3 regions of the Pseudomonas sp. TMW22091 genome follow, and region 2 is predicted to be linked to each of the others. Evidence: predicted binding sites of a transcription regulator. Region 2 holds the regulator's gene; each other region holds the start of a gene.
What was found. The regulator FliA, encoded in region 2, starts transcription of late flagellar genes. The targets are predictions, from matches to a motif close to CTAAAGTTTNNNNNNNNNNNGCCGNTAA.
Positions count from the first base shown of each region.

Region 1: flgM (flagellar biosynthesis anti-sigma factor FlgM) is a predicted target of FliA. The motif match lies at 923-950, and genes of this name have one in related genera.
Region 3: EQV93_RS01140 (flagellar protein MotY) is a predicted target of FliA. The motif match lies at 946-973, and genes of this name have one in related genera.

Region 1 is NZ_SCFI01000007.1:251,614-254,475, forward strand. It holds gene flgA (flagellar basal body P-ring formation chaperone FlgA) at 64-834, shown strand; gene flgM (flagellar biosynthesis anti-sigma factor FlgM) at 987-1,310, shown strand; gene EQV93_RS15660 (flagella synthesis protein FlgN) at 1,361-1,828, shown strand; gene EQV93_RS15665 (flagellar brake protein) at 1,923-2,663, shown strand.
Region 2 is NZ_SCFI01000003.1:498,382-501,243, forward strand. It holds gene EQV93_RS08945 (protein phosphatase CheZ) at 1-570, opposite strand, end outside; gene EQV93_RS08950 (chemotaxis response regulator CheY) at 591-962, opposite strand; gene fliA (RNA polymerase sigma factor FliA) at 1,207-1,950, opposite strand; gene fleN (flagellar synthesis regulator FleN) at 1,947-2,777, opposite strand.
Region 3 is NZ_SCFI01000001.1:247,775-250,636, forward strand. It holds gene EQV93_RS01140 (flagellar protein MotY) at 1-883, opposite strand, end outside; gene pyrC (dihydroorotase) at 1,039-2,085, shown strand; gene rnt (ribonuclease T) at 2,082-2,753, shown strand; gene EQV93_RS01155 (peroxiredoxin) at 2,830-2,862, opposite strand, start outside.

The DNA.
Region 1 (2,862 bases), on a different contig from region 2:
TAAAACTTTAAGTTACGACACTCGCCGCCCGGTAAACGGCACGGGCTTTGCTATTTATCTTTCATGAATACCAAAACGACAAATTCCTGCCGCGAATCCAACGCCTTCAGCCTGCGCCGTCGATGCTTGAGTCTGTTGGCAGTCGCGTGCCTGATTAGCGTAGGCAAATATTCCTACGCTGATGGCTTTACTTCTCCTACGCAACTTATCGGCGTCACCCAAGGCTTTCTTGAGTTCACCGTCGAAGACTACCTTGCCACTGGTCAGATAGAAGGCCGCTATGAGATTCAAGTAAACAATCTCGACCCACGCCTGCGTCTGGCCGAGTGCGACAGAGAATTGACAGCCACCCTTGAAAGCCCGGCTCAACCCATGGGCCGAGTGATCGTGCGGGTTCGCTGCGAAGGCGCCTCACCCTGGACCATCTTTGTCCCCGCTCAGGTCCGGCTTTTCCGCGATGTGATCATCGTCACCCACCCTCTGAAACGCGGCATGCTTGTGGACTACGCCGATGTCGCCCTGCGCGAACGTGACGTCAGCCAAATCAATCAAGGCTATATGACCGCGACCGAATTGGCCGTGGGCCAAAAACTGCTGCGTCCTGTGGTGACCGATCAAGTGTTGACCCTGACGCATCTGGAACAAAACGCCGCTGTTCGAAAAGGCGACCATGTGGTTATCAGTGCTCGCAGCGGCACATTAAGTGTCAAGATGCCCGGCGAGGCGCTGTCGGACGGCGGCCTCAGCGAGCAGATACGCGTAAGAAACCTGAACTCCAAACGTGTGATCAAGGCGCGGATCACAGGGCCCGGTCAAGTCGAGGTGGCACTGTAAGCTTTTCTGGCATCAGTCTTGTGACTTTCCTACACTGTCACCTGACTTAGATCAGTACATGCTCAGCCACACCTATGATTAATCAAGCCTAAAGTTTTTCCGGGTATGGCCGAAAACATGGCAAGCGTCCAAATACCCAGAGGTTTTTCGTTATGGTTATCGACTTCAGTCGTCTCAACAGCGCCCCGCCAGTTGCCGGCAGTACGCGCAGCAACGCCAATCAGGAAGCAGGCAGCGCCACGCAAGCGGCCCCTGTGCAAAGCCCTGAAGCTACAACCATCGCCCCGAGTGGTGAATCGGTAAGCTTGAGCCCGCAGGCTCAGCAACTACAAAAAATCAGCGACTCATTGCGCGATCAACCGGTGGTTAACAGCGATCGAGTCGCCGAGCTGAAACAAGCCATTGCCGACGGCAGTTATAAAGTCGACAGCAGCCGGGTCGCCAGCAAACTGCTCAACATCGAAGCCCAGCACTAGCCCTCGGGGCGGGTGCCAGGCTTTTGGACGCTTAACTCCCAGAGCCCGCCATGCACGACGAAAATTTGCTGCAACTGATCAATGACGACCTGGCACCTGCTGAGCAACTGCTCGGCTTGTTGCAGGAAGAGTCCATCGCCCTCAAAGGGCGCGACATGGTGCACCTGGAATACATTCTGGCGCGTAAACATTCGTTAATCATTCTGCTCGATCAACATGGTCGCAAGCGCAGCGAGATTTTGGCCAGCCTGGGCCTGACCACCAATCGCAAGGGGCTTGAAAGCCTCGCCAGCCACTCCAGCGTAGGTGAGCAGTTGCTCAGCCAAAGCGATGCCCTGAACCAGTTGCTTGCTCAGTGCCATGCCGCCAATCAGCTCAACGGCCAATCGATTCAGACGCAACAGGCGATTACCGCCAACCAACTGCGCATCCTGCATGGCGGCGAAGTGCCCTCTTTGTACACCGCACGCGGCACCACATCGATGTTGAACAAGCCTCGCGCCTATAGCCAGGTGTGACCCCTAGTCGTCATGCAGCCTAGCGAGAAGCGCAACATGATGGCAAAATGCCGCACTCTTGTGTTGCTGTACTTTGCCTGGAGACTGATGAACCGTGTTCGATGCCCAAGATGCTCCGCAGCCGCCCAAGGTGCTGGCCACGCCGTTGGAAATAGCTTCCAACCTGCGGTTGCTACAAGAGAGTCATGACCCGCTGATCATCACATTCCAGGATCGCACCCAGCGTTTCCAGAGCTATGTGGTGGATGTAAACCGTGAGAACAACACCCTCACTCTGGACGAAATGATCCCAAGAGAGGGTGAGCGTTTTCTTGAAGCGGGCGTACCTTTTCGGGTCGAAGGCTTCCATGACGGCGTACGAATTGCCTGGGAATGCACAACCTCATTGACCATCGATGACGTCAACGGTCATCGCTGCTATCGCGGTGCACTCCCGGGCGAAGTGGTTTATCACCAGCGCCGAAACGCCTTTCGCGCGGCGTTGAGGTTGGCCAATCTGGTCAATGTCGAAGTGGCGGGGGAGAAGCTCAAAACCCCAATCAAAGGCAAATTGCTGGACGTCTCCGCCACAGGCTGCAAGCTGCGCTTTGAAGGGGATATCAGCCAAAGCATGCAATTGGGTCAGGTGTATGAACGCTTTAACGCGGCCCTGCCCTTTGGTGCCATGTCGACACCGGTCGAGATGCGTTACCTGCATTTTGAAGAGCGACTGAACATTACTTTTGCTGGCATGCGTTTTCACAATATCAGCGGTGCCGTGCAGCGCCAGGTCGAACGCTTTGTCTATCAACTGCAACGTGAAGCGCGACAGTTTGATAAAGACGACGATTATTGATTCGTCCGCCATCCGCATCGCTCAGAGGCCACGTTAATGTGGCCTTTTTTATGCCCGGAATTCTCTTCAAATCTCGATTCATGTAAGAGACTGCCGACACCAACCAGTAAGCCGTCTCACTCAAAACACGCTTCAAACCCCTCTCAGCTATAGACCCGTCTTACAGCCATTCCAAGTATCGCCTTGCACACTTGCGCCA
Region 2 (2,862 bases):
GACCAATTGCGTCACCCGCTTGATCACCTGACCCGTGAGGTCCTGATAATCCTGAGCCATCAAAATATCAGTGAGGTTGGCTGATACCTGGGTGCTCTCAATGTCACTGCGCGTCAAAAAACTGTCTACGCGACGCGCCAGCTCACGAAACTCCTCGGCACCGACTTCGCGACGCATAAAGCGCCCCCAATCGGCACTCAACGCCTTGGCATCCGTGCCCAAGGCATTGACCAGCGGTGTACTGCTTTCGACCAAATCCATCGTCCGATTGGCCGCCGCTTCCGTCAGCTTTACAACATAAGCCAAACGATCGGCGGCATCGGTGATCTGTGACACTTCTTCGGCACGCGGCATGCCAGGATCTATTTGAAAGTTGACGATGGAGCTGTGCAACTCGCGGGTCAGCTTGCCGACTTCCTGGTACAGACCGCGGTCGCGGGTCTGGTTCAGTTCATGAATCAACTGCACTGCCTCGCCGAACTGCCCTTTTTCAAGGCTTTCGACCAATTCGCGCGCATGTTTTTTCAGGGTCGATTCAAACTCGCCCTGAGTCGCTTCTTTATGCTCCATTGCGCCCCCCTTCCAGCCGATCAACCGATGCGTTCAAAGATTTTTTCGATCTTGTCTTTGAGCGCCTGAGCCGTGAACGGCTTGACCACGTAGCCGTTAACTCCGGCTTGGGCCGCTTCGATGATTTGCTCGCGCTTAGCCTCGGCCGTCACCATGAGGACAGGCAAATGTTTGAGCTTTTCGTCGGCTCGCACCTGACGCAGCAAATCGATACCGCTCATGCCCGGCATGTTCCAGTCGGTCACCAGAAAGTCGATGCTGCCCAACCTGAGGATCGGCAACGCGGTGTTGCCGTCATCCGCCTCGACCGTGTTCGTGAACCCGAGGTCACGCAACAGGTTTTTAATGATCCGGCGCATCGTTGAAAAGTCATCAACGATAAGGATCTTCATGTTCTTGTCCAATACGGCCTCCAAGCGGTCTTTGCCGCGCCCACACTCTGAGCGCGCCATTCAATCAATTCGGTAATTATCAAAAGCCCGTCAATTTCGTAGCAGTTGCCGCAGGCGACGTTCGGCGGCAAAGCCGTCGTCAATGCAGCGACTGCGGCGTATCTGCCACACCACGGGCTCTGGGTTGACGATCGCTGCGCAATCGAACGCAGCCTGCGGCAGCTGCTACGAATGAATCAGTGTTTCAATGTGCGCGCCACTGGCCCAGACGGGCGCGCAAACGCGCGGCGCACTGGCTGTGCAACTGGCTGACCCGCGATTCGCTGACCCCCAGCACTTCGCCGATTTCCTTGAGGTTCAACTCCTCGTCGTAATACAGCGCCAGCACCAGACGCTCGCGCTCCGGCAACAGGCTGATGGCCTCGGCCAACGCCACCTGAAAGCGCTCGTCTTCCAGATCCCGCGAGGGTTCAAGGTGCGCGCTGGCGCCATCTTCATGCAGCCCTTCGTGCTCGCCGTCCTGCAACAGATCATCGAAGCTGAACAAGCGGCTGCCCAGGGTGTCATTCAAAATGGCGTAATAATCATCCAGGCTTAACTGGAGTTCGGCCGCAACCTCATGATCTTTAGCGTCACACCCGGTTTTTGCTTCAATAACGCGAATTGCGTCACTGACCATGCGCGTATTGCGGTGCACCGAGCGTGGCGCCCAGTCGCCCTTGCGCACTTCATCGAGCATGGCGCCGCGAATGCGAATGCCCGCGTACGTCTCAAAACTCGCACCTTTGGTTGCGTCGTACTTGGTCGACACTTCAAGCAGACCGATCATCCCGGCCTGGATCAAATCATCCACCTGCACGCTGGCGGGCAAGCGCGCCAGCAGGTGATAGGCAATACGCTTGACCAACGGTGCGTAGCGCTCGATCAGTTCGTACTGATTGTCGCGCGACGCCTTGCTGTACATGCGATAGCCGCTCGCGGTCATCAATGCCGTCCTCCACCTGCTTGCTGCACAAGACGCTCGACAAAAAATTCGAGATGGCCTCGGGGATTGGCCGGTAACGGCCACGTGTCGACTTTTTGCGCGATGGCCTTGAAGGCCAGCGAGCATTTGGAACGCGGAAATGCTTCATACACGGCGCGCTGTTTTTGCACCGCCTTGCGTACGCATTCGTCATAGGGGATAGCGCCCACGTATTGCAGGGCAACGTCAAGAAAGCGGTCCGTGACCTTGGTCAGCTTGGCAAACAGGTTGCGGCCTTCCTGAGGGCTTTGCGCCATATTGGCCAATACGCGGAAGCGGTTCATGCCGTAATCGCGGTTCAGCAACTTGATCAGCGCGTAGGCATCCGTGATCGACGTGGGCTCATCGCAGACCACCAGCAACACCTCTTGGGCGGCTCGAACAAAACTCACGACCGAATCACCGATGCCGGCTGCGGTATCGATCACCAGCACATCGAGGTTGTCACTGAGGTCACTGAACGCCTGAATCAGGCCCGCATGCTGCGCCGGACTCAGGTTGACCATGCTCTGAGTGCCAGAAGCGGCCGGTACGATACGTATACCGCCGGGGCCTGTCAGCAGGACATCGCGCAGCTCACAACGGCCCTCGACCACATCGGCCAGGGTGTATTTGGGGGTCAGCCCCAGCAGGACATCAACGTTAGCCAACCCAAGATCAGCGTCCATCAACATCACACGCCGACCCAGTTCGGCCAACGCGATGGACAAATTCACTGACACGTTAGTTTTACCGACGCCACCTTTGCCGCCGGTCACTGCGATCACCTGTACGGGATGCATGCTGCCCATGATCTTTCTTACCTTGTCTTTCTTAGACGCGGCTACAACGGCTGGCTGCGTGTGCCCGAAGGCACCACACCTTGCAAACCATCGG
Region 3 (2,862 bases), on a different contig from region 2:
TGACAGCCGTTTGCGGAACGGCCTTGCCTGACGTGCCCGTACGCTCCAATCGTACGATGACCCGGCGGTTTTTAGCGCGGTTAGCCGCACTGGTGTTAGGCACCAAAGGGTACTGTTCGCCATGAAAACGCAAGCTGATCTGTGATTCGTCGAATCCATGGGCCTTGAAAAAGTCCATGACTGCCAATGCCCGTCGCCGTGACAGTTCACGATTGGTTAAGCGATTGCCACTGTTATCTGAATAGCCGTCAAGGATGATGCGATTGACCGTGGGATCTACCTTTAAATACTCGATGATCACATTAAGGCTTCTCAGCGCCGAGGCATCAAGCTCAATGGCGGCCCCCGGAAAAGCAATTCGACTTTGCTGAACCTGTTCGAAATTCTTGGGCAGCAGCTTTGTGGTGCAAGCCTGGAAATCACCATAGGCCTGGCGAAATCTGACGGGGAGTAATCGAACCTCTGACACACCACTGGTCGCCGAGTAATGCCTCACCACTGGACTGCGCCCCTCCAGCAAGCCACGAAACAAGCGCCCGGCCTGAACCTGAGAGCTGTTGAACAGCACGTGCCCACGCCCAATACGCACTGAGCCGAGGTTAATGTCCCCACGACCCGGCTGCCACGGTGCCGCTGCTGCCAACAAAGTTGCAGAGCCTTCCCCCAGCACTGAGTTAGAGCTGTTAAGCCGAAATACGGCTTGCTCACCTGCCCGACGGACAAAAGCCCCAGAGCCAAAATCGGTGATTGGCTGGATCAGACGACACTCAAACTTGTCCCCTTCTACTTTCCACTCAATACTCTCCAGTCGCGTCTGGAAAGTCATCGCCATGGCAGGCAGGCAGGTGAACAGGGTCAGCAGGAATAAATAACACTGGCGCACGGCAAGCTCCACAGGCTTGAAAAGCAAAAAATCAGGCCATTGGTTTACGGCAGACCTTTTTTATATCGGTTAGCAGCTACAAAACTTGATAGCGAGTGCCTGAAAGTGTCTTTTCCGGTAGCATTCGCTTCAGTTTGACCCGCCTGGAATCCCCAATGTCTGACCGCCTGACCCTGCTGCGTCCCGACGACTGGCATATACATCTTCGCGATGGTGCTGTGTTGCCCCACACTGTCGCGGATGTTGCGCGTACTTTTGGCCGCGCCATCATCATGCCTAACCTGGTACCGCCGGTGCGTAATGCTGCCGAAGCCGATGCCTATCGCCAGCGCATTCTGGCTGCCCGCCCTGCCGGCAGCCGTTTCGAACCGTTGATGGTGCTCTACCTGACTGACCGCACACAGCCAGAAGATATTCGTACGGCCAAGGCCAGCGGTTTCGTCCATGCAGCCAAGCTTTACCCGGCTGGCGCTACGACAAACTCCGACTCTGGCGTGACCAGTATCGATGCGATCTTCCCGGTTCTGGAAGTCATGGCCGAAGTGGGCATGCCTCTGCTGATTCACGGCGAAGTGACTCGCACCGACGTAGACGTCTTCGATCGCGAGAAAATATTCATCGATGAGCATATGCGTCGAGTTGTTGAGCGCTTCCCAACACTCAAGGTAGTGTTTGAGCACATCACAACCGCTGACGCCGTGCAGTTCGTCAATGAGGCTTCGGCCAACGTCGGCGCAACCATCACTGCCCATCACCTGCTTTACAACCGCAATCACATGCTGGTGGGCGGTATTCGCCCGCACTTCTATTGCTTGCCGATTCTCAAGCGCAACACTCATCAGGAAGCGTTGCTGGATGCAGCCACCCGTGGCAGCGAAAAATTCTTCCTGGGCACAGACTCTGCGCCGCATGCTCAACACGCTAAAGAAGCTGCGTGTGGATGTGCCGGTTGCTACACCGCTTACGCGGCAATTGAAATGTATGCCGAGGCCTTTGAACAGCGTAATGCGCTGGACAAACTGGAGGCGTTTGCCAGCCTCAACGGTCCTCGTTTCTACGGACTGCCTGCCAGCACCGAACATATCACTCTGGTTCGCCAGGAGTGGACCGCACCTACAAGCCTGCCATTTGGCGAGCTGAACGTAATTCCGCTGCGCGCCGGTGAAAAACTGCGCTGGCGCCTGCTGGAGGAAACACTGTGAGCGACGACCATTATGATGACGAACACGAAGGCGGCCATGGCGGCCCACGCCACCCGATGGCCGAGCGCTTTCGCGGCTACCTGCCTGTCGTAATCGACGTTGAGACTGGCGGTTTCAATTGCGCCACCGATGCCCTGCTGGAAATCGCAGCCGTGACGATCGGCATGGACGAAAAAGGCTTCGTGTTCCCGGAGCACACTTATTTTCACCGTGTTGAACCGTTTGAAGGCGCCAATATCGAAGCAGCGGCTCTGGAATTCACCGGCATCAAGCTTGATCACCCGCTGCGTATGGCCGTTAGCGAAGAAACTGCGCTGACCGACATCTTCCGTGGCGTGCGCAAAGCGCTGAAAGCCAATGGCTGCAAACGTGCCATTCTGGTGGGTCACAACAGCAGCTTCGATTTGGGCTTCCTGAACGCTGCGGTTGCGCGTCTGGACATGAAACGCAATCCGTTTCACCCATTCTCAAGCTTTGACACCGCAACGCTGGCAGGTCTGGCGTATGGCCAGACGGTATTGGCCAAGGCCTGCCAAACGGCCGACATCGACTTCGATGGCCGCGAGGCGCACTCAGCACGCTACGACACTGAAAAAACCGCTGAGTTGTTCTGTGGCATCGTTAACCGCTGGAAACAAATGGGCGGTTGGAAAGATTTCAACGACTGAGTCTGTTGATCAGGCTGAAATCCAGGCATAAAAAAACCGGACATTAAGTCCGGTTTTTTTTTGCTTCGACGAACGCTTACAGCTTGCCAGCATTCTCAGTCAGGTAAGC